DNA from 4 places in the Streptomyces sp. SID8374 genome. Region 2 is predicted to be linked to each of the others. Evidence: riboswitches for the same ligand, from Rfam matches in the RefSeq annotation. Region 2 holds a riboswitch; each other region holds the start of a gene.
What was found. A riboswitch is a leader RNA that binds a small molecule or an ion and turns the genes downstream of it on or off. The one in region 2 is predicted to bind cyclic di-AMP.
Positions count from the first base shown of each region.

Region 1: it holds a riboswitch for cyclic di-AMP, as region 2 does, so the genes downstream of both, GTY67_RS31225 (LysM peptidoglycan-binding domain-containing M23 family metallopeptidase) here and GTY67_RS12170 (transglycosylase family protein) in region 2, are expected to answer to the same signal.
Region 3: it holds a riboswitch for cyclic di-AMP, as region 2 does, so the genes downstream of both, GTY67_RS33050 (transglycosylase SLT domain-containing protein) here and GTY67_RS12170 (transglycosylase family protein) in region 2, are expected to answer to the same signal.
Region 4: it holds a riboswitch for cyclic di-AMP, as region 2 does, so the genes downstream of both, GTY67_RS15400 (M23 family metallopeptidase) here and GTY67_RS12170 (transglycosylase family protein) in region 2, are expected to answer to the same signal.

Region 1 is NZ_WWGH01000002.1:1,776,667-1,784,001, reverse strand. Features, by position in the region: gene GTY67_RS31240 (STM4012 family radical SAM protein) at 1-131, shown strand, start outside; gene GTY67_RS31235 (STM4011 family radical SAM protein) at 139-1,056, shown strand; gene GTY67_RS31230 (SGNH/GDSL hydrolase family protein) at 1,060-1,890, opposite strand; gene GTY67_RS31225 (LysM peptidoglycan-binding domain-containing M23 family metallopeptidase) at 2,053-3,030, opposite strand; cyclic di-AMP (ydaO/yuaA leader) riboswitch at 3,034-3,194, opposite strand; gene GTY67_RS31220 (tyrosine-protein phosphatase) at 3,606-4,418, shown strand; gene GTY67_RS34715 (DUF6126 family protein) at 4,423-4,599, opposite strand; gene GTY67_RS31215 (XRE family transcriptional regulator) at 4,643-5,251, opposite strand; gene GTY67_RS31210 (aspartate aminotransferase family protein) at 5,311-6,708, opposite strand; gene hpnH (adenosyl-hopene transferase HpnH) at 6,791-7,335, opposite strand, start outside.
Region 2 is NZ_WWGH01000001.1:2,760,888-2,768,222, reverse strand. Features, by position in the region: gene GTY67_RS12190 (nucleoside triphosphate pyrophosphohydrolase) at 1-67, shown strand, start outside; gene GTY67_RS34500 (sel1 repeat family protein) at 109-1,668, shown strand; gene GTY67_RS12180 (cytochrome P450) at 1,665-2,957, shown strand; gene GTY67_RS12175 (transglycosylase family protein) at 3,156-4,157, shown strand; cyclic di-AMP (ydaO/yuaA leader) riboswitch at 4,448-4,645, shown strand; gene GTY67_RS12170 (transglycosylase family protein) at 4,651-5,367, shown strand; gene eno (phosphopyruvate hydratase) at 5,703-6,983, shown strand; gene GTY67_RS12160 (septum formation initiator family protein) at 7,077-7,335, shown strand, end outside.
Region 3 is NZ_WWGH01000002.1:2,204,780-2,212,114, reverse strand. Features, by position in the region: gene GTY67_RS33065 (dihydrodipicolinate reductase) at 1-527, shown strand, start outside; gene GTY67_RS33060 (carboxymuconolactone decarboxylase family protein) at 524-1,003, shown strand; gene GTY67_RS33055 (GMC oxidoreductase) at 1,058-2,701, opposite strand; gene GTY67_RS33050 (transglycosylase SLT domain-containing protein) at 2,851-3,672, opposite strand; cyclic di-AMP (ydaO/yuaA leader) riboswitch at 3,676-3,866, opposite strand; gene GTY67_RS33045 (FAD-dependent oxidoreductase) at 4,315-5,676, shown strand; gene GTY67_RS33040 (SpoIIE family protein phosphatase) at 5,693-7,335, opposite strand, start outside.
Region 4 is NZ_WWGH01000001.1:3,531,287-3,538,621, forward strand. Features, by position in the region: gene trmB (tRNA (guanosine(46)-N7)-methyltransferase TrmB) at 1-772, shown strand, start outside; gene GTY67_RS15390 (PrsW family intramembrane metalloprotease) at 955-2,487, shown strand; gene GTY67_RS15395 (aldo/keto reductase) at 2,508-3,452, opposite strand; gene GTY67_RS15400 (M23 family metallopeptidase) at 3,702-4,745, opposite strand; cyclic di-AMP (ydaO/yuaA leader) riboswitch at 4,757-4,909, opposite strand; gene GTY67_RS15405 (PP2C family protein-serine/threonine phosphatase) at 5,120-6,442, opposite strand; gene GTY67_RS15410 (MerR family transcriptional regulator) at 6,582-7,328, opposite strand.

The DNA of each region.
Region 1 (7,335 bases), on a different contig from region 2:
GGCTGGACGGCCAGGCTCCGGAGGGTCTGCTGCGGCTCTCCCCGCTGGGGCTGGCCCACTCGGACGCGCTGGGTCCGGCGCTGTTCTCCCCCGGGGTGCGGGCCGCGATGGCCGCGTACGAGCGGAAGTGAGCGGGCCATGGACCTGACCATCCTCTACCGGGGCCCGCTGGCCTCGTGCGACTACGACTGTCCGTACTGCCCGTTCGCCAAACGGCGTGACAGCAGGGCCCAGTTGACGGCGGACCGGGAGGCGCTGGAGCGGTTCACCGCGTGGGCGGCGGCGCAGACCGGTGACCGGCTCTCGGTGCTGTTCACGCCGTGGGGCGAGGGCCTGGTGCGCTCCTGGTACCGGCGCGCGCTGACCGAGCTCTCCCATCTGCCGCACATCGGCCGGGTCGCCATCCAGACGAACCTCAGCGGCCGCACCGCATGGCTGGCGGACGCCGATCCGGAGCGGGTCGCGCTCTGGTGCACGTACCACCCGGGGCAGACACCGTACGAGCGGTTCCTCGGGAAGTGCCAGGAGCTGTCCGCCCGGGGCATCCGCTACAGCGTGGGCGTGGTGGGGTTCGACGAGCACCTCGACGAGGCGCGGCGGCTGCGCGCCGCGCTGCCCTCCGAGGTCTACCTCTGGGTGAACGCCGCCGAGGGCCATACGTACACCGACGAGGAGGCCGAGCGGTGGACGGAGCTGGACCCGCTCTTCCCCTACAGCAGACATCCGCACACCTCGGCGGGGCTGCCCTGCCGGACGGGTGAGTCGGTGATCTCGGTGGACGGTGACGGCACGGTGCGCCGCTGCCACTTCGTCAAGGCGGAGCTGGGCAACCTCTACGACGGCAGCTACCGCGCGGCGCTCGGCCCCCGGGCTTGCCCGCTCGCCGTGTGCGACTGCCACATCGGCTATGTGCACCTGGAGACGCTGCCGCTGTACGACGTGTTCGCGGGCGGTGTCCTGGAGCGGATACCCGCCGGGTTCGGCGCGGGCACGCCGCCGACCGGGCCCATCCCCAGGGGCCCGTCCCGGCGTGCGCTTCCGCTGCTGGAGCCCTGACCGCTACAGCGGCAGCAGGTCCGGCCGCTTCGCCTCGACGTGGTCGCCGGACGACTCGCCGCGCAGCCGCCGCCCGATCCACGGCACCAGGTACTCCCTGGCCCACTGGATGTTGTCGCGCCGCTCGTCGAAGGGGCGGCGCTGGGCCTGCGGCGGCCAGGGCTGGTCCGGGTCGGCGGGCACGTCGTGGCCGAGGACCTGGGCGGCGCGCAGGGCGACACGGGTGTGGCCCTCGGGCGAGAGGTGGAGCCGGTCGGCGTCCCAGGCGCGCCGGTCCTGGACCGAGCGCAGCGACCACAGGTCGAGTACGGGGCACTGGTAGCGGTCGGCGATGGCCCGCAGGTGGACGTTGTACGTGGCGATCTTGCCGCGCATATGGCGCAGCACCGGGACGCCCCGGGTGTCGAACCCGGTGGTGACCATGACGGTGCCGACGGCGTTGGTCAGGTCCGCGACGGCCCGCTCGAAGCGCTCGGCCAGATCGTCGGGGTCGGTGCCGGGCCGGATGATGTCGTTGCCGCCCGCGCAGAAGCTGACCAGGTCGGGAGCCAGCTCCTTGGCGCGGGGGAGCTGCTCCTCGACGATCTGGTCGAGGAGGCGTCCGCGTACGGCGAGATTGGCGTAACGGAAATTGCCGTGCCGGGTCTCGTCCGGGTTCGTCGCCGCGTCGTCGGGGGCCGGGAGCCGGTCGGCGAGCAGAACCGCGAACCGGTCCGCCCAGCCGACGAAGGTGCCGTCGGGACCGGGATCGCCGACGCCCTCGGTGAAACTGTCCCCGATCGCCGCGTACGACCCGATGATGTTCTGCTGCTGGGTTCTCGAATCGTCTGCCACAAGCACTTATCCTGCACCGTTCAATGTGACCTACGCGACCGTAATATGGGGTTGACGGGTGGTGAGATAGACCACCCGGTCAGGTTTTGGTAAACCCGGAATAAGCGGAGGGGCGGTGCGCCGCCGCGCACCGCCCCTCGATCACTTCGTGTTGCCCTCGGGTCAGAGGGAGACGCCGTGCTGCCGCAGGTAGGCGACCGGGTCGACGTCCGAGCCGTAGCTCGGGCCGGTGCGGACCTCGAAGTGGAGGTGCGGGCCGGTGGAGTTGCCGGTGGAGCCGGAGAGGCCGATCTGCTGGCCGGCGGTGACGGTCTGGCCGGCGGAGACGCTCAGTGAGGACTGGTGGGCGTACTGGGAGTACATGCCGTCCTCGTGCTTGATGACGACCTCGTTGCCGTACGAACCGCTCCAGCCGGCCGAGACCACGGTGCCCGGGCCGATGGCCTTGACGGGGGTGCCGGAGGCGGCCTGGAAGTCGGAGCCGGTGTGGTAGCCGCTGGACCAGCTGGAGCCGGAAGCGCGGTACTGGGTGGTGACGTTGGGGTTGTCCAGCGGGGCGGTCCAGCCGGAGCCGGTGGACTGCGAAGAGCCGGTCTGCGCGGAGGTGCCGGTCTGCGCGGCGGCGTCGGACTCGTCGGCCGAGAGGGTGTCGCCCTTCGGGGCCGGCTCGGCCTTCTTCGGCGCGGCCTTCGGGGCGGCCGCCTTGGGCGCCGGGGCGGACTTCTTGGCCTCGGAAGGCGCGGCGGAGCCGGACGCCTTGGCGCCGAGGGTCAGCTTCATGCCCGGGAAGATCAGGCTGGGGTTCCCGCCGACGGTGGAGCGGTTGTCCTGGTACAGCTTCTGCCAGCCGCCCTTGACCTGGTGCTCGGCCGCGATCTTGGCGAGGTAGTCGCCGGAGACGACGGAGTACGTCTTCGGGGCGGCCTTCTTCGCCGTGGCGGGCGCGGTCTGCGGTGCGGCCTGCTGCTGCGCGCTCTGCGCGGCGGCGGGCTTGACGGCGGGGGCCGCCTTCTCCGCGGCGTGGGCGCCGGTGGCACCCATCAGCGGGAGGGCGAGTACGGCGCCGCCGGTGCCCGCGGCGAGGACGCCGCGGTGGATCGGGCCGGACTTGGGACGGCGGTGCTTACCCTTTGCGGGCATGGGGAAGTTCCTCTCCGGCGCCTGCGAGGTGAGCTGTCGGGTTCGGGCTGGAGATGCCCGGCCGCCGGATGGCGACTTCACCCCGAGCCGGTCCGGATCGCTCCGGGCCGGCGGCTTACCTGGTTCCCCCGCTCCTGCCACACGTGAGTGGGTGGGTGCGAATTCCGGGCGGCGGCAGGATTAGGCGGTCCGTCCGGATTGACGGTGACCGTAAACGAGTCAGGACGACAGGAACAAGCCGTCGGTTGCACGCCGGAAACATCGATTCAATTCCGGTTCGGATTTCCCGTCACACTCCGTGGATTACGGATCTTGGCTTTCCGTACGGATCCCGGGAAAACGGCCGGGCGCCACCGCCACGGTCCGTCACGGATATGATCCCGCTCACCTGCGGAATCCCATCTCCCCCATTAGCGGGGCATGTTCTGCGAAATACACCAATACGGACATGGCGTGGACGCCATCCCTGACGCGCCGTCAGCAGACCATTGATTTCCCCGTGCACCGATGTCGTATCGTCGCAGGAGCGCCCTCGCCGGAGAGCCGCGCCGACGCCAGAGATTCCAGGAGCCACCGTGACGCAGCAGGTGCCGCAGGTCCCGCCGACCGAGACCGCACTGACCGGAGTCCGCAACTTCCGCGACGTGGGCGGGCTCCCCACCACGGACGGGCGGCGCACCGCCTTCGGCAGGCTCTACCGCAGCGGCCACCTGGCGCACGCCACCGCCGAGGACGCGCTCTTCCTCGGCGGGCTCGGGCTGCACACCGTCTTCGACTTCCGCAACTCCGCCGACCACAAACTCGACGGGTACGACATCGAGCTGGCCGGTGTCCGCAATGTCAGCATTCCGCTCTCCGACCCGGCCGACGGAGCCGAGTTCTGGCGGCTGGTGCGCGACGGGAACATCCAGCAGCTGCGCTCCATCCTCGCCAACGGCAAGGGCACCGAGCGCATGATCACCATGTACCGGTCGACCATCGTGGACCGCACCGCCGAGCACAGCCGGGTGCTGCACGCGCTGGCGGAGGACAGTGTGCCCGCGCTGATGCACTGCGCGGCGGGCAAGGACCGGGCAGGGCTGTCGATCGCGGTCTCGCTGCTCGCGGTCGGTGTGGAGCGCGAGGCGATCGAGGCGGACTACCTCAAGTCCAACGACCCCCACCGCCGGTACAAGGTGAAGCGCACGGACATGTCCGAGGTCGGGATGTCCGCCGAGGTGATGGAGCTCCTCAACCCGCTCTTCGGGGCGCAGTCCTCCTACCTGGAGGCGGCGTTCGCGGCCATCGACGAGACCTGGGGCACGACGGACCGCTATCTGTCCGAAGGGCTGAACGTCTCCCCCGAGACCCGGGAGCGGCTGCGCGAGCGGCTCCTCGACCAGGGCTGACGGCCTACTCGGCACCCGCCACCATGAAGAGCAGGTAGAGGAAGGCCGCGATCACGTGGCCGACCACCAGGTAGGCGAAGAGCCGGATGACCAGACCGCGCGGCATCCGGCGCTCCTGCGAGTCCTTGGTGGACTTCGGGTGCCTCGGGCTCAGCGGGTCGTAGTGCTCGGAATCGGACATGACGGTCCTCTCTGCCGGCCTCGCGGCCGGTGGGACGAAGGGGTCAGCGCGCGTGGAGCGCGTTGCCGAGGCAGAGCTCGGCCGAGGGGCTCTGGAGCAGGGAGTGGACGAAGAGCAGCTCCGCCCCGCCCCGGTCCAGGGCCGCGATCCGGTGCGGGGTGAGCGAGTCGAAGTGGGCGCTGTCGCCCGGGTCCAGATCGTGCACGGTCTCCCCCAGCGCGACCCGCAGCCGCCCGCCGAGGACGTACAGCCACTCCTCACCGGGGTGCACGCGGACCAGATCGCCCTGGGCGCCGTAGGGGACCCTGACCCGCAGCGCCTGCATGGCGCGGCCGGAACCGCCCGCCCTGCGGTACATCCAGCCGTCGGCCTCGGCGCCCTCGAAGGCGCCGCCCCGGATGATCGACTCCCGCTCGGGCGGCTTCTCACCGAGGAGCTCGGAGACCGTCGTACCGTAGATGCGGGCCAGGCCCAGCAGCATCGGCAGCGAGGGCTGTCGGCGGCCGGTCTCCAGCCGGGAGAGGTGGGCCGGGGAGAGTCCGGCCCGCTGGGCGGCGGTCTCCAGGGTGAGGCCGCGGCCGCGGCGCAGGTCGCGCAGGCGGGGTGCGACGCCGGGGAGCTCGTCGGCCGCCCCTTCGTCCGGAGGGTTCATACCTCCATTGGGCCAGGAACTTTCCTCCCGGGCAAATATCTTGCCCGGGAGGCAAAAACTCAGCGGTTGGCCACGGCCTGCTTGACCAGGGTCCGGCCGAAGTCCCACATCAGCCCGCCGCCGCTGTGCGCGTCGTCCATGACCTCCGTGAACGCCGCCACGAAGCGGTCCACCTCCGCCTCCCCGATGATCAGCGGCGGGATCAGCTTGATCACTTCCAGGTGGTCGCCGGAGACCTGGGTGAGGATGCGGTGCTTCTGGAGCAGGGGCACCACGACCATCTGGGCGAAGAGTCCCTTGCGGGCCGCCTGGAGCATGGTCCAGCGGCTGCGGAGCTTCAGCGAGACGGGGCGGCCGAACTCGATGCCGATCATCAGCCCGCGCCCGCGCACCTCGTGCAGCAGCTCGTAGCGGTCCACCAGGGCCGACAGGCGTTCCCGCAGCAGATCACCGGTGCGCCGGGCATTGGCGACGGTCTCCTCGTCCTCCATGACGGAGAGCACCGCCAGCCCCGCCGCCATGGCCTGGGCGTTGGAGCCGAAGCTGGCGGAGTGGACGAGGACCCGGTCCATCGAGGAGTAGACCTTGCGGAAGATCCACTCCTTGCCGAGCGTCGCGCCGACCGGCACATAGCCGCCGGAGAGGGCCTTGGCCACGCAGACGAGATCGGGTTCGACGCCGTCCTCGTGCTGGTACGCGTAGAAGTCGCCGGTCCTGCCGAGCCCCGTCTGCACCTCGTCGGCGATCAGGAGCGCCTTGTGCCGGTGCAGCAGCTCCTGTGCCTCGCGCAGGAAGCCGGGCGGCGCGGCGTGCACGCCCTTGCCCTGGATCGGCTCCACGACGAGGGCCGCGACGTCGCCGCGCTTCAGCTCCCGGCGGAGCGCGTCCAGGTCGCCAAGGGCGATCGGGGTGTCGGGCAGCAGCGGGGCGAAGCCGTCGCGGAAGCCGCTCTCGCCGTTGACGGAGAGGGAGCCGGTGGTCAGCCCGTGGAAGGCGTGGGCGCAGTAGAGGACGCGGGGCTTGCCGGTGGCGTACCGGGCGAACTTCAGCGCCGTCTCGACCGCCTCCGTACCGCTGTTCCCGAAGAAGACGCGGTCCAGGTGCGGGCTGTGGCCGAGCAGCTTCTCGGCGAGGAGGCCGGGCAGCGGCTGGCAGTCGAAGCGGGTGAGGTCGGCGAGCTGGGCGTCGAGGACGTCGTGCAGGGCCTGGCGGACGACCGGGTGGTGCCGGCCGATGCCCATCACACCGAACCCGGCGAGCATGTCGAGGTAGTCGTTGCCCTCCGCGTCCCAGAAGTACGCGCCCTCGGCCCGCTCGTAGACCTTGTCGAAGCCGATGGTGTGCAGCATGCGCGGCAGCTGGTGGTTGAGGTGGCGCGCGTGCAGCTCGTACCGCTCGGCCCCGCGCTCCGCCAGGAGCCGTCCCAGGTCGAAGCCCTTGGGCCCGCCGTCCGTCATCGCCCGCTCTTCTCCTTGCGTTCCGTGGGTCGGTACGTGCCGTGAGGAGGCCGGGTGACCGGCCCCCTCACCCGTCACGACGTCACCGGTTGCTGCTGATGGTCTCCCGGGCCGCGCGCAGGGATTCCTTCAGCGACCCCATGGTGGCTAGCACCGCTGTGGGTTCGTAGCCGCAGTGCGCCATGCAGTTGGCGCAGCGCGGGTCCTTGCCCCGGCCGTACTTCTCCCAGTCGGTCTCCTCGATGAGCTGACGGTACGTGGGTACGTAGCCGTCGCTCATCAGGTAGCAGGGGCGCTGCCAGCCGAAGAGCGAGTAGTTGGGGATCGCCCACGCGGTGCACGGGAAGTCCGCCTTGCCTTCCAGGAAGTCCAGGAAGAGCGGCGAGTGGTTGAGCCGCCAGCGGGCCCGGTTGCCGCCCGCGAAGGCCTTCTTGAAGAGTTCGCGGGTCTGGTCGACGCCGAGGAAGTGCTCCTGGTCGGGCGCCTTCTCGTAGGCATAGGCGGGAGAGATCATCATCTCGTCGACCTTGAGGTCGTCGTTGAGGTAGTTGAGGACCTCGATGATGGTCTGCGGGGTGTCGGTGTTGAAGAAGGTGGAGTTGGTGGTGACGCGGAAGCCGCGCGCCT
Region 2 (7,335 bases):
CGCCCTGCGCGCGGCGGCTCGTGCGTACAGGGACGCGATCGTGGCGGCGGAGGGCGGGGCGGGTTAGTACGGTGAGCTGAGAAGTCGTACGAGGGGCGGGGGACGGGCGTGTCCGACGAACGGGAAGCGCCGAACGACACGGCGGTCGGCGTGGGCAACTCCGTCTCCGGGGGCGCTTTCCACGCACCGGTGGTCCAGGCGGGGGCCGTGAACGGGGGCGTGCACACGTACTACGCGCAGCCGCCGAACTCCTCCGCCCTGCCGCCGGTCTCCGAGTGGCCGCAGCTGGACACGGCCGACCCGATCGCGCTGGGGGTGCGACGGACCCGGCGGCTGCCCGGTGAGTCACCGTTGCCGCCGTATGTGCCGAGGGACTGTGACCGGGAGTTGGCCGACCAGGTCCGTGAGGCGGCCTGGGAGGGCGGTCTGGTCGTGGTGACCGGGGCGCCGCTCTCGGGGAGGACCCGGACGGCGTGGGCCGCTCTGGTCACCAGCATGGCGGGTACGACACGGGTCTTCGCCCCGCCGCCGGGGACGGACCTGCGAGGGCTGCCGGCGGTGTTGCGGGGGCGGGGTGAGGAGCACTGTGTGCTGTGGCTGGACGACCTTGAAGGCCACCTGGGAAAGCGCGGGCTCACCCCGTCCGTCCTCGCGGACCTCGTCCGGCTGCGCGTGCCCGTGCTCGCCACGATGGGCGACGAGGCGTACGACGCCCGCCGCTTCGGTGTGCGGGGCCGCGCCGGGGTGCTCGGCGCGGCCGAACCGGTCGAGTTGGCGCGGGAGTGGAGCGAGAGGGAGCTGAGGCGCCTGGAAGCCCTGGACGAGGATGCCCGCCTGCTGGGCGCGGTGCTGGGACGCGGCGTGCACACCGTGCCCGAATACCTTGCCGTCGGTCCCGAACTCCTGGAGGAGTGGCGGCGGGCCCGTCGGCCGAACGCCCACCCGCGTGGCCATCTGCTGGTGCGCGTGGCGATCGACTTCGCCCGGTGCGGGCTGGTCGAGGTCTCGCGTGAGGCGCTCCGCACGGCGCAGTCGCTGTATCCGCAGGAGTTGGCGACGGCCCGCGCCGAGCCCTTCGACGACGGGCTCGGCTGGGCATCCCACATCCGGCACGGGGTGACCGGGCTGCTGGCCCCTGGGGGACGGCAGGACACCTGGGCCGTGTTCGGGTCGCTCGTCGCCGATGTGGGGGGCCGGCCGGAGGGCCCGCCCGTCCCGCTCGGCATGTGGTCGCTGGCACTCGACGCGGCACCGGAGGAGGCTGAGCGGTGGACGGTGCGGTGGAACGCGCACCTGACCCTGGTGCCCCTGGCCGACAGCGATCCGGAGGTATCGGTGGTGCTCGGCCGCATCAACGCCGCGCTCGGCGACATCGAGACCGCCGCGTTCTGGTTCCGCAAGGCGGCGGACGCGGGGCACATCGGGGCGACGGCGTTGCTGGGAGAGCTGCTGGTCCTGCTCGACGCGGAAGCGGAAGCGATCCCGTACCTGGAGACGGCCGCCGAGGCCGGCATCGTACAAGCGCAGTACAACCTGGGAAAGGTGCTGGCCGCCCGCGCGCAGAGGTGGATGGCCCGGGCCGCCGGGCACGGCCACCCCGCCGCAACGGAAGCCCTCCCCCCACTCCGTAAAGTCACCGACACCCCGCCCGATACCGTCAAGGAGTGACCGACACCCCCGCCTGCCCCCACACCCCTGACGCCCCCGCACTCTTCACCTGGGAGTTCGCCACCGACCCCTACCCCGCCTACGCCTGGCTCCGCGAGCACAGCCCCGTGCACCGGACCGCGCTGCCCAGCGGGGTCGAGGCCTGGCTCGTGACGCGGTACGGGGATGCCAAGCAGGCGCTCGCCGACGCGCGGCTCTCCAAGGATCCCGCGAACCACGCCGGGTCCGCGGCCGCCAAGGGGAAGACGGGGATCCCGGGGGAGCGCAAGGCGGAGCTGATGACGCATCTGCTCAACATCGACCCGCCGGACCACACCCGGCTGCGCCGGCTCGTCTCCAAGGCGTTCACCCCGCGCCGGGTCGCGGAGTTCGCGCCCCGCGTGCAGGAGCTGACGGACCGGCTCATCGACCGGTTCATCGAGGACGGGGAGGCGGATCTGATCCATGACTTCGCCTTCCCGCTCCCCATCTACGCCATCTGCGACCTGCTCGGCGTCCCGCGCGAGGACCAGGACGACTTCCGGGACTGGGCGGGCATGATGATCCGCCACGGCGGCGGGCCGCGCGGCGGGGTGGCCCGGTCGGTGAAGAAGATGCGCGGCTATCTCGCCGAACTCATCCACCGGAAGAGGGAGAACCCCGGTGACGACCTGATCTCCGGGCTGATCCGGGCCAGCGACCACGGCGAGCACCTCACCGAGAACGAGGCCGCGGCGATGGCGTTCATCCTGCTGTTCGCCGGGTTCGAGACGACGGTGAACCTGATCGGGAACGGTACGTACGCCCTCCTCCGCCACCCCGAGCAGCGCGCCCGGCTCGAAGAGTCCCTGGCGGCGGGGGAGAGCGCCCTGCTGGCCACCGGCATCGAGGAACTGCTCCGGTTCGACGGGCCGGTGGAGCTCGCGACCTGGCGGTACGCCACCGAGGCGCTGACCCTCGGCGGGCAGGAGATCGCGGCCGGAGATCCGGTGCTGGTGGTGCTGGCGGCGGCGGACCGGGACCCGGACCGGTTCACGGATCCGGACGCACTCGATCTGTCACGGAGTGACAATCAGCACCTGGGTTACGGGCACGGCATCCACTACTGCCTGGGGGCGCCGCTGGCCCGGCTGGAGGGCCAGGCGGCGGTGGCGACGCTGCTGAAACGCCTTCCTGGCCTGCGACTTGCCGCGGAACCGGCCGATCTGCGGTGGCGCGGCGGGCTCATCATGCGCGGACTGCGCACGCTGCCGGTGGAATTCGAACCGGGACGCCGCCTCGAAGAAAGTGACACGCTGTCACCTCTGTGACTTTCACGTGATCTGCGCTGCATCGACTTGTGACATGCGTTCGAGTCCCGCTAGGTTCACGGTTCGACGCGTCGGCCGCTGTTCACCGCCGGCCCGCCCGTCACTTGTTCAACAGCGCTGTGCGCTCAACGGCGCCGCGTGCTCAACAGCTTCATGCTCCTCAGTTCCTGCTTGTCAGTCGCACGGAAGGCAAACCCCATGGGCTCCGCGAACGGCAGACACCGCCGCCCTCGTCAGGCACCCGCCATCGTCGTCGCCGCAGGCGTGACCGGATCGGCCATCGCCATCCCGCTCCTCGGCGCGGCAGGCGCACACGCAGCCGACGCCACCACCTGGGACCGGGTCGCGGAGTGCGAGAGCGGCGGCATGTGGAGTGCCGACCTCGGCAACGGCTACTACGGCGGGCTCCAGTTCTCGCAGGAGACATGGTCGGCGTACGGCGGCACCGCCTTCGCCGAGCGGGCCGACCTCGCCAGCCGTGCCCAGCAGATATCCGTCGCCGAGAAGGTCCTGGACGACAAGGGCCCACAGGCCTGGCCGAGCTGCGCGGTGATCTCCGGCCTCGCGGTGGACGGCGCCCTGCCCGGTGTCGACCCCGGCACCGCGCCCTCCGCCGACCCCACCCAGGACCCGACGACCGTCCCGGCGGACGAAGCGGATGAAAAGGGTGAGACCGGCACTTCCGATAAGGCGGGCAAGACCGGCAAGGGTGAGAAAGAGAGCGGCGGCGACGCCCTCGACCCCTCGGCGAAGCCTTCCGCGAAGCCCTCCGCCGGGAAGGCGGGGGAGAGCGGCGGGACCGGCAGGACCGGAACCACCGAGTCCCCCGACGCCTCGCAGCCCTCCCAGAACACCGGCGGCAAGCACCGGGGCGCTCCGGCCCCCGAGGAGACCGGCGCGGTGGACCAGGGGGACGGCCCCCGGGAGTCCGGCCGGCACGCCTCACGCGGCGAGGGTGACGCGCGGGACGGCGGCGCGGTCGCCGACGGCGGCTACACCGTGCAGCCCGGGGACAACCTCTGGGCCATTGCTGACGCACAGAAACTTCCCCAGGGCTGGACCGGCCTGTACGAGGCCAACAAGGACCTCCTGGGCTCCGACCCGGACCTGATCCTGCCCGGCCAGAGCCTCGATCTGGGGCTGGACCCGGCCGCTGAGGCGGGTGCCCAGGAGGGCGCCGAGGTGCCTGCCGCCAACTGATCGAATTCGGGAAAACGCCCCAAAATCGCGGGTAGTTCAGAGGCCTATGTCCACTTATGCGTAAGTGAGACATGGGTCTCTTTGCTTCAACTGGCGTGTTGCGCCCGCCCGCTCGGCGTAGATCCCCTCCGACCTGCGGAAACGGTCCATCAGGGTGAGCAAGTAAGCGCTGATTGGCCCAGTATGTCCGTCTTTGAATGTCGGGGTTGCCTGTGTTTACGGTCGGAACCGCTCGCACCGCGGGCCCCGTCGACCGTCACGCCGAATCCTGCCGTCGGTCGAAGGGAACAGACGCGTAAGCGCCGTAGGCAGGAGCGGGGGACCCAGGTAGGCCGCCGGGTCCGTACGGCCCCTTCGAAGGGCAGTCCCTTCGAAGTCGGGGACGTACGGGAACGGCTTGGGGTGAAGTCGTGCGCAAGGTCGCACGACCGGGCAACTCATCAGCCCGAACCCGACAGCTCACCTCGTAGGCGTCGGTGAGGAGATCCGTTCCATGCTGCTGAACAGCAAGGGCAAGCACCGCCGCCCCTCGAAGACCGTCCGTTTCGCCACCCTCGCGGGCATCACCGGTGCCGCCGTGGCCGTCCCGCTGATGGGTGCGACCAACGCTTCCGCCGCCTCCGTCGAGACCTGGGACGCCGTCGCCCAGTGCGAGTCCGGCGGCAACTGGTCCATCAACACCGGCAACGGCTACTACGGCGGACTGCAGTTCTCGCAGTCCAGCTGGGCCGCCGCCGGCGGTACGCAGTACGCCTCCCGCGCCGACCTGGCCTCCAAGGACCAGCAGATCGCCACCGCCGAGAAGCTGCTCGCCATGCAGGGCCCGGGTGCCTGGGCGTGCGCCGGCGCCGGCGGCCTCACCAACGACGGTGTGGACCCGGGCGTGAACACCGGCTCCGGCCAGTCGCAGAGCAAGCCCCAGCAGGCGCAGCCCGAGCGCAAGGCCGAGCAGCCCACCACGCGCAGCGAGCAGCGCACCGCCCCGGCCGCCCCCAAGGCCGAGAGCTCCAAGAAGACCGTCACCACCCCGACCGGTGAGAAGGTCCAGAAGGGCGACGGCGAGTACAAGGTGAAGTCCGGCGACACCCTGAGCAAGATCGCTCAGAAGGAAGGCGTCAAGGGCGGCTGGAGCAAGCTCTTCAAGCTCAACGACGACATCGTCAAGGACGCGGACCTGATCTTCCCGGGTCAGCAGCTCCACCTGAAGTAACAGCCGTCTCTCCTCCCCGGAGGGAGGGGGTCCGGCGGCACCCTCCCTCGCACGGCTCCCCGGCCCGGCGCGCTACTCCCCCCGTGCGCGCCGGGCCGGGGTTTTCGGTGCGAGGGGCGTCGGCGGGCGAGGGGATGCGTTCACCTTTTGTCGTCAACGCTTGTTACCGCCCAGTAGATTTCTAGAGATTTGTCCCGTGATGCTGGTCCTTGGGTCCTTTTTCGTCCCAGGAGGCGGGCGGTCGGCCGACTGACGCGGCCGGGCCGGTTAGGCTCGTGTCGCAAGGCCACAGTGACCCTGCACAACCAGCGTCATATCCCAGAAGGAGATGCCTCGTGCCGTCCATCGACGTCGTCGTAGCCAGGGAAATCCTCGACTCCCGGGGCAACCCCACGGTCGAGGTCGAGGTCGGCCTCGACGACGGCAGCACCGGCCGTGCTGCCGTTCCGTCCGGCGCCTCCACCGGTGCGTTCGAGGCCATCGAGCTTCGCGACGGTGACCCCAACCGCTACCTGGGCAAGGGCGTCGAGAAGGCCGTCCTCGCCGTCATCGAGCAGATCGGCCCGGAGCTCGTCGGGTACGACGCCACCGAGCAGCGCCTCATCGACCAGGCGATGTTCGACCTGGACGCCACCGAGAACAAGGCCTCGCTCGGCGCGAACGCCATCCTCGGTGTCTCGCTCGCCGTCGCGCACGCCGCCTCCGAGGCGTCCGACCTGCCGCTCTTCCGCTACCTCGGCGGCCCGAACGCGCACCTGCTGCCCGTTCCGATGATGAACATCCTGAACGGCGGCTCGCACGCCGACTCCAACGTGGACATCCAGGAGTTCATGATCGCCCCGATCGGCGCGGAGTCCTTCTCCGAGGCCCTGCGCTGGGGCGCGGAGGTCTACCACACGCTGAAGAAGGTCCTCAAGACCAAGGGCCTGTCCACCGGCCTCGGCGACGAGGGCGGCTTCGCCCCGAACCTGGAGTCCAACCGCGCCGCCCTGGACCTCATCGTCGAGGCCGTCAAGGAGGCCGGTTACGTCCCGGGCCGCGACATCGCGCTCGCCCTCGACGTCGCCGCGTCCGAGTTCTACAAGGACGGCGTCTACGAGTTCGAGGGCAAGTCCCGCTCGGCCGCCGAGATGACCGAGTACTACGAGGAGCTCGTCTCCGCGTACCCGCTGGTCTCCATCGAGGACCCGCTGTACGAGGACGACTGGGCCGGCTGGAAGGTCATCACCGACCGCCTGGGCGCCAAGGTCCAGATCGTCGGCGACGACCTCTTCGTCACCAACCCGGAGCGCCTGGCCCGTGGCATCGAGGAAGGCTCCGCCAACGCCCTGCTCGTCAAGGTCAACCAGATCGGTTCGCTGACCGAGACCCTGGACGCCGTGGAGCTGGCCCAGCGCAACGGCTTCAAGTGCATGATGTCGCACCGCTCCGGCGAGACCGAGGACGTCACCATCGCCGACCTCGCCGTCGCCGTGAACTGCGGCCAGATCAAGACCGGCGCCCCGGCCCGCTCGGACCGCGTCGCCAAGTACAACCAGCTGCTGCGCATCGAGGAGATCCTCGACGACGCCGCGGTGTACGCGGGCCGCTCCGCCTTCCCGCGCTTCAAGGGCTGACCCGCAGCCGTAGGACGGTAGCCTCCGCCCGTCCCCGCACCCGGTCCCGTACCGTGTGCGGGGACGGACGTGCGTAACGGGGAGGCGGGAGACATGGCCGGGAAGGACCGGGACAGGTTCTCCACCGCGACCAGGCTGCGACTGCTCGGCGAGCAGACCGCGGCCCGCGTGTACCGCTCCCAGAACCGCCGCCAGGCCCGCCGCTCCCGGCTCACCGGCCGGGCCGCGTTCCTGGCGCTGGTGGTCTGCTCCCTGGTGGTCGCGCTCGCCTACCCGATGCGTCAGTACGTCTCCCAGCGCGACGAGATCGCCGAGCAGGAGCGGCTCTCGCGCCAGGCCGAGCAGCGCACCG
Region 3 (7,335 bases), on a different contig from region 2:
ACCCGCTGGACTACCAGCCGCTGATGCTGGCGGAGACCGTTCCGACGATGGTGTGGGGCGGTCAGATACGGCTGATGGCCCGGGCGCTGGGCGTCGAACTGGACGAGATCCGCGAGACGCTGGACCGCCGGGCGCTGGAGACGTCGGTGACCACCCGCACGATGGGCGAGTTCGCGGCGGGCACCCAGGGCGCGGTGCGGTTCGAGGTGCAGGGCGTCGTGGGCGGGGAGCCCCGCATCGTGATCGAGCACATCACCCGTATCCATCCCTCGTGCGCACCGGACTGGCCCTCCCCGCCCGACGGCGTGGGCGCGCACCGCGTGGTGATCGAGGGCCGCCCCCGTATCGAGGTGACGGTCGAGGCCTTCGACGAGGGTGAGAACCGGTCGGCGGGCGGGAACGCTACGGCGGTCGGGCGGCTCGTCTCGGCCATCGACTGGCTGGTGGACGCGAAACCGGGCCTGTACGACGCACTGGACATCCCGCTGCGGCCCGCCGTCGGCAGGCTGGGAAGGAGACCGGCATGATCATCGACATCCCGGAGGGCCAGGAGCCCATCGGTTACGTATGGGGGGAGATGGTCCCCGGCATCGGCGTGGCCGCCGCCGCCTTCTCGATGTCCGTGTACGAGCACACGACGCTGGGCCTGCGGGAGTTCGAGGCCGCGCGGCTGCGGATCGCGCAGGTCAACGGGTGCCTGTTCTGCCTGGACTGGCGGACCGAGCGGGACGGGGAGAAGGTCGAGGAGGAGTTCGCGCAGGCGGTGGCCAAGTGGCGTACGACGGACGCCTTCGACGTGCGGACCAGGCTGGCGGCGGAGTACGCGGAGCGGTACGCGCTGGACCACCACGGTCTCGACGACGCCTTCTGGCAGCGGATGACCGCGCACTACAGCCAGGTGGAGATCGTGGAGCTGTCCATGAGCATCGGCTCCTGGCTGGCGTTCGGGCGGCTCAACCATGTACTGGGGATCGACGCGGTGTGTGTGCTGCCGGGTCACTGACGGAGTCCGGGGCCGCCGGGTTGGCACTCCCGGCCCCGGGCTCTCCGTACGCCCCTACAGATCGGTGGCGATGATGCGTTCGATGTTGCGCTCGGCGAGCGCGGTGATCGTGACGAACGGGTTGACGCTGGTGTTGCCGGGGATCAGGGCGCCGTCGATGACGTACAGACCCGGGTAGCCGTGCAGCCGGCCGTAGTTGTCGGTGGCCTTGTCCAGGACCGCGCCGCCCAGGGGGTGGTAGGTGAGGTGGTCGCCCCAGATCTTGTAGGTCCCGAAGAGGTCCGTGCGGTAGATCGTCCCCTCCTTCTGGTTGATCTTGTCGAAGATGGTCTTCGCGGCATCGATGGACGGCTGCTTCCACGCCGTCTGCCAGTTCAGTTCGGCCCTCCCCGCCGCCGCGTTCCAGGTGAACTGGGCCCGGTGGGGGTTCTTGGTGATCGAGAGGTAGAACGAGGCCCAGGTCTCGATGCCGGTGGGCAGCGGAGCGACTTCGGCGAACGCTCCGCCTGCGTCCCAGTTGTCGATGCCGCCGGTGGGGATGGACGACTGCACCTTCCCCGTCGGGTCCCAGAGGTGGTTGGCCCGGCCGCACATGACGTTGCCGTTGTCGCCCCAGCCCTTGCCGATCTCGTTGTTGAGGGCGGGCAGCGCTCCGGTCGCCTTGAGGCCGACGAGCAGCTTGCTGGTGCCGACGCTGCCTGCCGCGAAGAAGACCTTGTCCGCCGTGACGGTCTTGGTGGCGGTGGTCCGGCCGGTGGTGTCCAGCTGGTCGATGAGGACCGTGTAGCCGCCGCCGGAAGCCGGGGAGACGCGGGTGACCTTGTGCAGCGGGGTGATGGTGACCCGGCCCGTGGCCCTGATCCGGTCGATGTAGGTCTTCTGGAGCGACTTCTTGCCGTAGTTGTTGCCGTAGAGGATCTCGGCGTCCAGCGCTGACCTGGGTACGGTCCCGGCGGCCTCCTGCTTCATGTAGTCCCAGTCGTACACGGCGGGCACGAAGAGGAACGGGAAGCCCGAGCGCTGCGCGTGCTTCCGGCCGACCCGGGCGTACTGGTAGCAGTCGACGCTGTCGAACCAGGCGGGGTCGATGGTGGTGACGCCGAGGTCCGCGTTGGCGCGCGGGTAGTAGGTGCTGTACATCTCCGCGGCGTCGACCGACGGCAGGATCGCGGCGAAGTTCTCCCGCTTGGGCGTGACGGCCATGCCTCCGTTGACCAGCGACCCGCCTCCAACACCGCGCCCCTGGTAGACGGTGATGCCGGCGAACTCCTCGGCGTCCAGGATCCCGGTGTAGCGGTTGACGGATCTGTCGATCGGGAAGCCGAGGAAGTTGCTCAGCGGCTGCTTGGTCCGGGTGCGCAGCCAGAAGGAGCGGTCGTCCGGCCTGGTGGTGTTGGCGAAGATCTTGCCGTCCGCGCCGGGGGTGTCCCAGGCCATGCCCATCTCGACCATGTGGACGTCCGTGCCGGCCTGGGCGAGCCGGAGGGCGGCGACCGAGCCGCCGTATCCGGTGCCGACGATCAGCACCGGCACATGGGCGCCGGAACCGATCGGGGCCGCCGCCGCGCGGGCCGTGGCCCAGACCGGTGTGGTGGATCCGGCGAGCGCCGCGACCCCGAGAAGAGAACCTGTTCCAGTGATGAATCTTCGACGCGATACACCCTTGGGGGCGTTGCCGTGCGGGGTGGTGTCGTTCATGTGACATCCCTCACTCTCGACAGAGTGCAACAGGTTCTACTGTCGATCGCGTGGTAAGTCACTAGAAACTTGGGGGTAACTTCCCGGTACGCCGAGGGGCCCCGGACCGGTGTGGTCCGGGGCCCCTCGGGCGTGCGCGCGTACGGGGATCAGTAGGCGCCGAAGACGTTGTCGATCGAGCCGTACCGGTCCGCGGCGTAGTTGCACGCGGCGGTGATGTTGGCGACCGGGTCGTAGCTGTCGGTCGAGGTGCCGGGCACGTGGTACGCCTGGAACGTCGGGTCGATCACCTGGAGCAGGCCCTTGGAGGGGGTGCCCTTCACCGCGTTGGAGTCCCAGTTGTTGATGGCGTTCGGGTTGCCCGAGGACTCGCGGATGATGTTGCGGTGGATACCCTCGTAGCTGCCGGGGATGCCGTGCTGGGCCATGACCGCCAGCGACTCCTTGATCCAGCCATCGAGATCGTTGGTGTACGTGGCGGGAGCGGCGGCGGCCGGGGCGGCGGCGGGAGCGGCCGTCGTGCGCTCCGAGCGGTCGGCGCGCTCCGTCGTGGCGGTGCGGGCGGCAGCCTTGCCGGCCTTGGCGTCTGACGGGGCGGCAGCCTTGGCGCCGATGGTCAGCGTGATACCGGGGTGAATAAGGTTCGGGTTCTCGCCGACGACCTTGCGGTTGCCTTCGTACAGCTTCTTCCAGCCGCCGCTGACGGAATGCTCGCGGGCGATCTTGGAAAGCGTTTCGCCGGACACCACGGAATGCTTGACGGGCGCGGCCTTCGTCACGGAATTCGCCTGGGCGGTCACGGAGACGGGAGCCACCGCCTTTTCCGCGGCGACGGAGTGCGCGGGGGCGGCGGATGCGGTGGTGGCGCCGAGCACCGGGAGGGCCAGAACGGCTCCACCCGTGGTCACGGCGGCGATGCCGCGGCTCAGCGAGACGGACTTGGGACGGCGGTGCTTACCCTGTGCGGGCATGGGGAATTTCCTCTCCGGCGCCTACGAGGTGAGCTGTCGGGTTCAGACGGGAGATGTCTGGCCGCATGGACATGCGACTTCACCCCTAGCCGTTCCGGATACCGGATCGGCGGCTTACCTGGGTCCCCCGCTCCTGCCGTACGTGAGTGGGTTTCGGTTTCCCGGACGGCGGCAGGATTCGGCGTTCCATCCGGATTGAGCGTGACCGTAGGCGAAAAGCGCCGGACAGAACAAGCCCCGAATTCCGGATGACCTTTCTCCGCAAGATCGAATTCAGGAATTCCCGGATCCACCCGTTCCGCCGCGTCGTCAACTTTCTTCGCACAGAAGGGAACCGAACCCTCCACTTCTGCGTCCGCACCCTCGGACGTGACGCTCACCACTTCGCGCGGAGGTGGCCGAAACAGGCGCGGCCAAAATAGCTCAACGGCCCCAATAGCCCCTTTATGGAAGAGAAGTCCAAAAGACTCAAATCACCCATACCGCCCCGCAGAAACGGACTTATCGGGCGGTTCCGTAGGCCGGTTCGAGGGTCTCGCCGGCCGAGGGCTTACGGTGTGGGGTGGAGACTAGTAAGCCAACCCTTACCTCCGACGTACGCTGTACCTGCCCGCGTTCGCCCGCCTTAAGGATCACCACGCCATGACACGCCCCGTCCGCGTCGCCATTGTCGGAGCCGGCCCTGCCGGTATCTACGCTGCGGACGCGCTGCTCAAATCCGAGGTCTGCCAGGACCCGGGCGTCTCGATCGACCTGTTCGAGCGCATGCCCGCCCCCTTCGGCCTGATCCGTTACGGCGTGGCCCCCGACCACCCCCGGATCAAGGGCATCGTCAAGGCCCTGCACCAGGTGCTGGACAAGCCGCAGATCCGCCTCTTCGGCAACGTCAGCTACCCGAACGACATCGGCCTGGACGACCTGCGGTCCTTCTACGACGCGGTGATCTTCTCCACCGGCGCCGAGGCCGACCGCGCCCTCGACATCCCGGGCATCGAGCTGGACGGCTCCTACGGCGCGGCCGACTTCGTCTCCTGGTACGACGGCCACCCCGAGGTCCCGCGCACCTGGCCGCTGACGGCGGAAAAGGTCGCCGTCCTCGGCGTCGGCAACGTGGCGCTGGACGTGGCCCGGGTGCTGGCCAAGACGGCGGACGAGCTGCTGCCCACCGAGATCCCGGACAACGTGTACCAGGGCCTCAAGGCGAACAAGGCGCTGGAGGTGCATGTGTTCGGGCGGCGTGGCCCGGCGCAGGCCAAGTTCAGCCCGATGGAGCTGCGGGAGCTGGACCACTCGCCCAACATCGAGGTCATCGTCAACCCCGAGGACATCGAGTACGACGAGGGCTCCATCGCCACCCGGCGGGAGAACAAGCAGGCCAACATGGTCGCGCAGACCCTGGAGAACTGGGCGATCCGCGATGTCGGCGACCGCCCGCACAAGCTCTTCCTGCACTTCTTCGAGTCCCCGGTCGAGATCCTGGGCGAGGACGGCAAGGTCACCGCGCTGCGCACCGAGCGCACCGAGCTGGACGGCACCGGCAACGTCCGGGGCACCGGGAAGTTCACCGACTGGGACATGCAGAGCGTCTACCGCGCCGTCGGCTACTACTCGGAGGAGCTGCCCAAGCTCCCCTTCGACGTGGCCTCCGGCACCGTCCCGCACGAGGCGGGACGCGTCATCGCCGGTGACGAGCACATGGCCTCGGTCTACGTCACGGGCTGGATCAAGCGCGGCCCGATCGGTCTGATCGGCCACACCAAGGGCGACGCCAACGAGACGGTCGCCTGCCTGCTGGAGGACCGCGCCGCCGGCCGTCTGCCCGAACCGGCTACGCCCGCTCCTGAGGCCGTCGAAGCCTTCCTGGAGAGCCGGAACGTCCGCTACACGACGTGGGAGGGCTGGCACAAGCTGGACGCCCACGAGCAGGCGCTCGGCGCGGCCCAGGGCCGTGAGCGCATCAAGGTCGTGGAGCGCGAGGGCATGCTGGACGCCTCCGGCGCCTGATCAGTCCCGTCACTCCTCAGGCCGGGTCCGTGGCACTCTCCGCGCCTTGCGGGCCCGGCCCGCGGAACGTCCGCCACAGGTCCGGCGGGGCGGCCTCCCGGGCGGGCGGCGGCGCTTTCTCCGGGACGTGCGTCCAGCGGGCGGCCAGCAGGATCGCGATGTCGTCGGGGCGGTCCGTGGCCTGTCTGGCCTCCCCGATCACCCGGTTCGCCAGCTGGGCCAGCGGCACGGAGCCGACCCCGGCGATGGTGGCGCGCAGCCGTTCGATGCCCTCGTCGATGTCGGTCCCGGGGCGTTCGATGAGCCCGTCGGTGAACAGGGCCAGCACATCGCCCGGGTCGAGTCGCAGCTCCGTGACGGGGTAGGCCGCCTGCCCGTCGATGCCGAGCACGATGCCGCCGGGCAGGTCCAGCACCTCGGTCCGGCCGTCGGGGTGGCGCAGTACCGGCTGCGGATGGCCCGCCCGTACGGCACGGGCCCGCCCTGTGAGCGGGTCCAGCACGATGTAGCAGCAGCTGGCGAACTGTCCCGGGTCTAGATCGATGAGCAGCCGGTTCGTCCCGCTCATCACCTCCTGCGGGTCATGGTTGCTCAGGGCGAACGCCCGTACCGCACTGCGCAGTTGCCCCATGGTGGCGGCCGCCGAGACACCGTGCCCCTGGACGTCGCCGATGACCAGGGCCAGTTCGTCGCCGGTCTCGATGACGTCGTACCAGTCGCCGCCCACCTCCATGTCCTGGGTGCCGGAGAGATAGCGCCCGAGGGTGTCGACCCCCTCGACCTCCGGCAGCCGGTGCGGCAGCAGGGCGTCCTGGAGCCCCCGGGCGAGCGCCGACTCGCTGTCGTACCGCTGCGCACGTTGCAGAGCCTGGGCGATGAGCCCGGCGAGGGCGGTCAGGACGGTGCGCTCCTCGGGGCTGAACCCGCGGGGCCGGTCGAAGCCGAGGATGCACGAGCCGACGGGCCGCCCCGAGGCGATCAGCGGCAGGAACGCCCGCGCGCCGATGTCGGTCTCCATCGGGATGCCCGGGTAGGCGTCGGCCAGGCGCTGCATGGACTCGAAGAAGATCGGGCGGCCGGTGGTCAGGGTCTCCACACCGGGGATGGAGACGTCGAGTCCGACCCCGTCGAAGCGGTCGAGGAACCCTTTGGGGAACCCCGTCTCCCAGGCGAGGTGGAGGTGACGCTCGCTCAGCAGGTAGATGGCGAGCTGCCTACCGCCGAACGCGGGGAGCAGCTCCTCGGTGACGACGGCGGAGACCTGGCGGGCCGTGACCGCCTCGGTGAGGGCGATGGCCAGGGCGACCGGGCGGTAGAGCGCGGAGGACCGGTCGGCGGTGGAGCCGATGCCCAGACCCGGCGAGGTGACGGAGCCGGGCGTGTACGCCGGTTGCTCGGTGGCCTGGAAGACCGCGCTCAGCCCGTCAAGACCCGGGTACAGGGAGACCGACAGCCAGACGGACTCGGCCCGCCGGGCGAGGAAGTGGACGGGTTCGTCGGAGATCAGGGCCGCCCGGCAGTGGTCCTCGTACGCCGGATGTCCGAACCACGGCAGCGCCTCCCAGACGACATGGCCGACCAGCTCGGCGCGGGGGCGGCCCAGCAGCTCCTCCGCGAGCACGTTGGCGTACGTGATGCGCCCGATCCGGTCCAGGGAGA
Region 4 (7,335 bases), 770 kb from region 2:
AGCCGCCGCGCTGCGGGCCGCCTCCTTCGAGCGGGCGCGCCGGCTGCGCCAGGAGCCCCGCTTCCCCGGCGGCCCCGCCGCCGACCCGGCCGGCTCGCACCACGAGCGCCGCATCCGCAGCTTCCAGCCGCGCCGCAGCCGGGTCACCACCGGCCAGCAGGACGCCTTGGAGCGGCTGTGGCCCAAGTGGGGCCTGGACATCGACGGCAAGCGCGTCCTGGACCTGGACCAGCTCTTCGACGGCCTGCCCGTCGTCCTGGAGATCGGGTTCGGCATGGGCGAGGCCACGGCCCAGATGGCCGCCGACGACCCGGGCACCGGCATCCTCGCCGTCGACGTCCACACCCCCGGCCAGGGCAACCTGCTGGGCCTCGCGGACAAGGCGGGCTCCACCAACGTACGGGTGGCCAACGGCGACGCGGTGATCCTGCTCCGCGAGATGCTGGCCCCCGAGTCGCTGGACGGCCTGCGGGTCTACTTCCCGGACCCGTGGCCCAAGGCCCGCCACCACAAGCGGCGGCTGATCCAGCCCGAGTTCCTGGACCTGGTGGCCCCGGTGCTCAAGCCCGGCGCGATCGTGCACTGCGCGACCGACTGGGAGCCGTACGCGGAGCAGATGCTGGAGGTGCTGACCGCGCACCCCCGCTTCGAGAACACGGCGGCGGACGGCGGATACGCGCCGCGTCCGGCGTTCCGGCCGCTGACCCGGTTCGAGGGCCAGGGCCTGGACAAGGGCCACGTGGTGCACGACCTGCTGTTCGCCCGTATCTGAGAAACCACGTCCGAGAAACCACGTCCGAGAAACCACGTCTGAGAAACCGCGTCCGAGGAACCACCCCCGAGGAACCGCTTCCGAGGAACTGCGGGAACCGGCCCGCGCCCTGGCCGAACGGTGAGGTGTCCTGGCCGGATGCACCGTCGCCGGGTGTCGGTGGTCCTCGTTAGGGTCGAGGGGTGTCCGACGGTTCCGTGCAGTACCAGCAGCGGCAGCCGGCGGTCCCGGTCCTCCACGAGCAGCGGCCCGAGGAGGTGCTGGGCGCCGTGCCGGAGCGCGGCCGGTGGACGTACCGGCCGCGCCGCGTCGGCATGGTGTGGCGCAGCAAGGTGTTCCGCGCCGGGGCGGTGATCGTGGCGCTCGCGCTGTGCGGGCTGGTGATCCTGGCCCTGGTCCGCGAGCAGACGGGCCCGGAGGGGTTCCTCGTCGGCCTCGGCCTGGCGGTGCTGCCGGTGCCGCTCCTGATGGCCGCCTTCCGCTGGCTGGACCGCGTCGAACCGGGCCCCTGGCGGAACCTGATCTTCTCCTTCGCCTGGGGCGCGTGCGCGGCCGCGCTCGTCGCGATCATCGCCAACTCGTTCGCGATGCGCTGGATAGCCACGGCGACGGCCGACCCGACGAGCGCGGACACACTGGGGGCGACAGTGATCGCCCCGATCGTGGAAGAGAGCGCCAAGGCCGTCTCCGTCCTGCTCATCTTCATCTTCCGGAGGCGGGAGTTCCGGGGCGTGGTCGACGGCATCGTGGTCGCGGGCTTCACCGCGACGGGCTTCGCCTTCACCGAGAACATCCTCTACCTGGGCAACGCGTTCGACGAGGACCAACAGCTGGGCAGCTCGGGGATCGCCTCGGTGACGGCCGGGACGTTCTTCGTACGGATCGTGATGTCGCCGTTCGCGCACCCGCTGTTCACGGTGCTCACCGGCCTCGGCTTCGGCTTCGCGGCCATCAGCGCCCGCCACCACCGGGTCCGCCGGATCGCCCTGCCGGTGCTCGGCCTGGTCTCCGCGATGGGCCTGCACGCCCTGTGGAACGGCTCGTCGGCCTTCGGCCCGTACGGCTTCTACGCGGTGTACGGGGTGGTGATGGTCCCGGTCTTCGCGCTGGTGACCTGGCTGGCGGTCTGGTGGCGGAGGCGGGAGCTGCGGACGCTCGCCGCCGAACTCCCCGCGTACGCCACGGCCGGCTGGCTGACCCCGGCCGAGCCCCTGGCGCTCTCCTCGATGCGGACCCGGGGCGTGGCCCGCGACCTGGCCCGCCACTGGCACGGCAAGCAGGACCGCTCCCGGGGCCGGGCGGCGGCCCGCGCGGTCGCCGAGTACGAGTCGTTCGCGACGACCCTGGCCGGCCTGCGCCGCCGCGCCCGCCACGACGCGGTGGGCCCGGATTTCGCCGCCCGGGAACGGGAGCTGCTGCACCACCTCTGGCAGCGCCGCGACATCGCCGCCCCGGCCCTCACCCACGCGGCCCACATGACCGGCACGGCCCCGCGCCCGCGCCCGTACCCCCGGCCGCCGATGCCGATGCAGACGCCGTACGGATATGGGTACGGGTACGGCTACGGGCAGAGCCAGGGATACGGGCAGGGGCAGGGCTACGGCTACGGGCAGGGGCAGGGCTACGGAACCGGGTACGGCTACGGCGCCCCGCCCCCGCAGCAACCTCCGTACGGCCACCACACCCCCTACGGCCCCACCCCGCCTCCCCCGTAAGGCGGTTCAGGCGGTCCGGCTCAGGCCGACGCCTCCGTGAGCGCCGTCAGCTCCGCGTCCGTCAGCTCCAGGTCGGCGACGGCCAGCAGGGCGGGGAGCTGGTCGACCGTGCGGGCCGAGGCGATCGGGGCAGCGACCGTCGGGCGGGCGGCGAGCCAGGCGAGGGCGACCGTGGCGATCTCGGCGTCCCGTTCCGCGGCGACCTTGTCGAGGGCGGCCAGCACCTTGCGGCCGCGCTCCGACTCCAGGTGCTCGCCCGCCTTGGCCGAGCGGGCGCTCTCCACGGTCGCGCCCGGGCGGTACTTGCCGGTGAGGAAGCCTGCGGCCAGCGCGAAGTACGGTACGGCCGCGAGCCCGGCGCGGGCGGCGGTCTCCTGGAGCGGGCCCTCGTAGGTGTCCCGGGAGACCAGGTTGTAGTGCGGCTGGAGGGCGACGTACCGGGCCAGGCCTTCGCGCTCGGAGAAGTCCAGGGACGCCTGGAGGCGCTCCGGGCTGATGTTGGAGGCGGCGATGTGGCGCACCTTGCCGTCCTTCACCAGCTGGTCGAGGGCGGTGATGATCTCCTCGACCGGGACGGTCTCGTCGTCGAAGTGCGTGTAGTAGAGGTCGATGTGGTCGGTGCCGAGGCGGCGCAGCGACTGCTCGGCCGCGGCCTTGATGGTGGTGGCGGAGAGCCCCTTGTAGTCGGGGTGGGCGCCGACCTTGGTGGCCACGACGATGTCGGAGCGGTTGGAGCGCGAGGCGAGCCACTTGCCGATGACGGTCTCCGACTCGCCGCCGTGGTTGCCCTCGATCCAGGCGGTGTAGGCATCGGCGGTGTCGACGAAATTGCCGCCGGCCGCGGCGTACGCGTCGAGGACGGCGAAGGACTGGTCCTCGTCCGCCGTCCAGCCGAAGACGTTGCCGCCGAGGGAGAGGGGGAAGACCTGGAGGTCGGAGCTGCCGAGGGTGCGCAGAGAAGTCATGTGGGTGTTCAACGACGGTGCCGGAGCCGGATATTCCATCCGCCCGCACTCCGCCGGAGAGACCGGCAGCCCTGACGTCGGGGGGTGAGCGTCAGGGCTGCCGGGGTTTCGGGGTGGTGCGTACGCCCCTGCGAGGGGTGCGCACCTGCAAGGAGCGCGGGACCCTCGGACGGAGCGGGACCCTCGGACGGATCAGGGATCCTCGGAGGGATCGGGGCTCCTCAGAGGGATCAGGGCTCCTCGGACGGATCAGACGGAGAGGCCCTTGCTGTTCAGCCAGGCGGCCGGGTCCATGGCCGAGCCGCCGGCGGTGCGGACCTCCAGGTGGAGGTGGACGCCGGTCACGTTGCCGGTGGCGCCCATGCGGCCGATGGTCTCGCCGGTGCTGACCTTCTGGCCGACCGAGACGTCGATCGAGGACTGGTGGGCGTACCAGATCTCCGTACCGTCCTCCAGCTGGAGGACCGTGCGGTAGCCGTATGAACCGGACCAGCCGGCCGACGTGATCGTGCCGCTGTGCACGGCCTTGAGCGGCGATCCGGCCGCCCCGGCGAAGTCCAGGCCGGTGTGCTGGCCCGAGGACCACATCGCGCCGGACTGACCGTAGGTCGAGGTGAGCGTGTACGACGAGGTGGGCAGGGTGTAGCTGGCGCGGAGCTTGGCGAGGCGCTCTTCCTCGGCCTTCTTCGCGGCCGCTTCCTCCGCCGCCTTCTTCTCCGCGGCGAGCTTGGCCTTGACCTCGGCCTCGGCCTCGTCCTGCTGCTTCTTCGCGTCGGCGGCGGCCTTCTCGGCCGCGGCCTTCTCCTCGGCGGCCTTGGCCTCGGCGTCGGCGCTGGCCTGCTGCTGCTCGGCCTGCTGGAGGATGCGGGCGCGCAGGGCCTCACCGGCGTCGGTGGTGCCCTGGTCGGCCTCGGCGGTCGTGATGCCCGCGGTGGTGAGCGGGGCGGCGGTGACCGGGGCGGCCTCGGCCTCGTCGGACATGAAGGCCCCGACACCGGGAAGGGACTTGGCGTCGGGGAGGTTGTCCGCGATGGAATCGGGAAGGGAGATGGAGACCGGGGGCTTGGACTGGGCGGTGGCCATGCCACCCGCACCGACAGCCGCTATGACGCCGACCCCGAGGACCGTGGAGCTGCGGGCGAGGCCTCGCTGCTTGGCCACGCGGTGCTTGCCGCGCACGGGACGGACGGACTCCGCGGTGGGGTTCCACTCCTCCCACGTCCGCTCCGGACCACCGAGGCCATCGGCAGTGAAGGGTGACGGGGCCTCAGGGGCAGGCTTGTTGGACGCCACGTGGGCGCACTCCTTTCCTTCCTTCTCGCCTACCGGGTTAGCTGACGGGTTCGGAGCAGGAAGGTCTCCTACGGACCCCTCCGCCTCTCACGAGACACAGGCGTCCGATTCACCCCATGTAGGTGGTTCCCCGGTTCCCTTGCGGGATTCGGCGCTCGCGCACGGCGCCGTCTCTGACGACGGCTGGGACGACCGCGCTGCGTTATCGAACGTTAATAGACAGACGGGCCCGATTCCAAGCTGTTCCTGTTGATCATTAACGGCTCCGGCGGGAACTTACCGTCCACAAGCGGCCCGAATCGGACGACTTGACGACCCCTCGCCCACACCTCTTTTTCTGATGGTGTGTCAACTGTTATGCGGAGCGGCGCCCTTCAATTACGCACCGTGTCATCGCCCCGGCCGACGATCTTCACCGTCGTACGCCGCGGCGGCTGCCCCTCCGCCGGCCGGCTGACCGCGAGCAGCGCCATGTCGTCCGTCGACCGGCCCCCGGTGTGCAGCCGTACGTCGTCGGTGAGCGCCGAGAGCAGCTCCTCGGGGCCGGGGAAGATCCGGCCGCGCAGCCGGGCCGCCGGGTCGTAGAAGACCCCGTGCGCGTCCCGCGCCTCGGAGAGCCCGTCCGTGAAGGCGAGCAGCGTCGACCCCGGGGGCATCTCCCACTCGTCGGACCGGTCCGGCCACACCCCGAGGTCCATCCCCAGCGGCATCGCGGGCACGGACGGCGCCAGGACCTCCAGGGCCCCGTCCGCGTGCAGCAGGATCGGCTCGGGGTGGCCGCGGTTGACGAGGCGCAGCGAGGCCGAACCGGGCGGGATCTCGGCCAGTACGGCGGTGATGAACCCCTCCATGGCGTCCAGCCCGTACCGCCGCGTCCCCTCCCGCGCCAGCGCCCGCTCCAGCCGCTGCGCCACGCCCTCCAGGGACCGCTCCTGCTCGGCGGCCTCCCGGAACGCCCCGATGATCACCGCCACCGCCTCCACGGCGTCCAGCCCCTTGCCGCGCACATCGCCGACGACCAGGCGTACGCCGTACGGGGTGTCCGCCACCGCGAACAGGTCCCCGCCGACGAACTCGTCCGCCTGCGCCGCCTCGTACCGCGCCGCCACCTGGAGCCCGCCGATCCGCTCCGCCGGGGTCGGCAGGACGGCCCGCATGGCGGTCTCCGCGATGACCCGCGCCGAGGCCAGCTGCTCGTTGCTGCGGCGCACGACCCCGTTGATGACGAGGGCCAGGGCCGCGGCGGTGAGGACCGTGATCATCTCGATGACCGGGACGACCTGGGTGGACGTCCCGTCGGAGAGCCGCATCGCGATGACGGAGAGGACCGAGGCCACACCCGTACGGATGGTGCTGGCGAGCGAGAAGAAGGGCGCGGCGATCAGCGGCGCGGCCACGAACAGGGGCACGGCGGTGAAGTTGGGCGGGGCGAGCGAGTCGAAGAGGAGCCCGCCGCCGATCAGCAGCACCGGCAGCAGCCGGACGAACCGCCGGGTGCCCCGGTTCTGGGCCACCACCGGCTTCCCGCGCCCCGCAGACCCTCCCGGCTTCCCGCGCCCGGCGGAACTTCCCGGCTTCCCTCGCCCCGCGGAACCTCCCGGGGAGCCGGACCTGCCCCGCCCGGAGCCGGACAGCCCGCGCCCCGGGAGGCCGAAGCTCCCCGTCACGCGTCCGCGCCCCTTCTCCGCCATCCCCACCTGTGCACTCCTGCCCGGTCCGGCCACGGCTGCGGACGGTACCGCGCCCCGTCCAGGCTTCCCGGAGCCGCGCCGTGCGGCGACTCGTCGTCGGCCAAATAGGGGGAAAAAGCGGCCGGGAACCCCTGCGCTCCCCTGGTCAGCCGGAGAGCCGTTGTTCCGCGTAGATCGTCAGTGCATCCCGTACGAAGGCGGCGGTGCCGTCCCCGTAGCGATCGTAGTTCTTTCCGAAGCGCGGATCGGCGACATACATCTCGCCGAGCCCGATGACGTACGACCGGCTGGGAGCGACCGTCGTGGACAGCCACGCACAGTGCCGCCGAGCGATCCCCTGCGCTTCCTCGCTGTCGGCACGGACCCTGGCCTCCCTGGCCCGCCCCCAGTCCCGCGCGATGGCGTCGTGCTCGTCCCGGAATGCCTGCTTCCCGGCCTCCCCGAGCGAACGCCACCACCGGTCGCCCTTCTCGTACGCCTCACGCCCCCAGCGCTCGGTCACCTCCCGCTCATGAGCGGTGTGGTCGAACCCGTCGAACACTTCCTCGGCCATGAGTTCCCTCCCCTCCTGCGTCTTGTGGAGAGTGGTCCGCACCGAGGCGATCTGCCGCCCGATGCGCTCCTGTTCCTGTTCGAGCAGGAGCAGATGCGCCCGCAACGCCACGGCCGTGTCCCGCTGCCCTTCGAGCACCCCCTTGATGGCGGGCAGGGACAGCCCCAGCCCCCGCAGCAGCAGGATGCGCTGCAACCGGACGAGGGCGTCCTGGTCGTAGTAGCGGTAGCCGTTGCTCCCGACCCGGCTCGGCGTGAGGAGACCGAGGTCCCCGTAGTGCCGGAGCGTGCGGCTCGTGGTGCCGGCCCTTCTGGCGATTTCCTGGATGGACCACTCCATGCCGGAA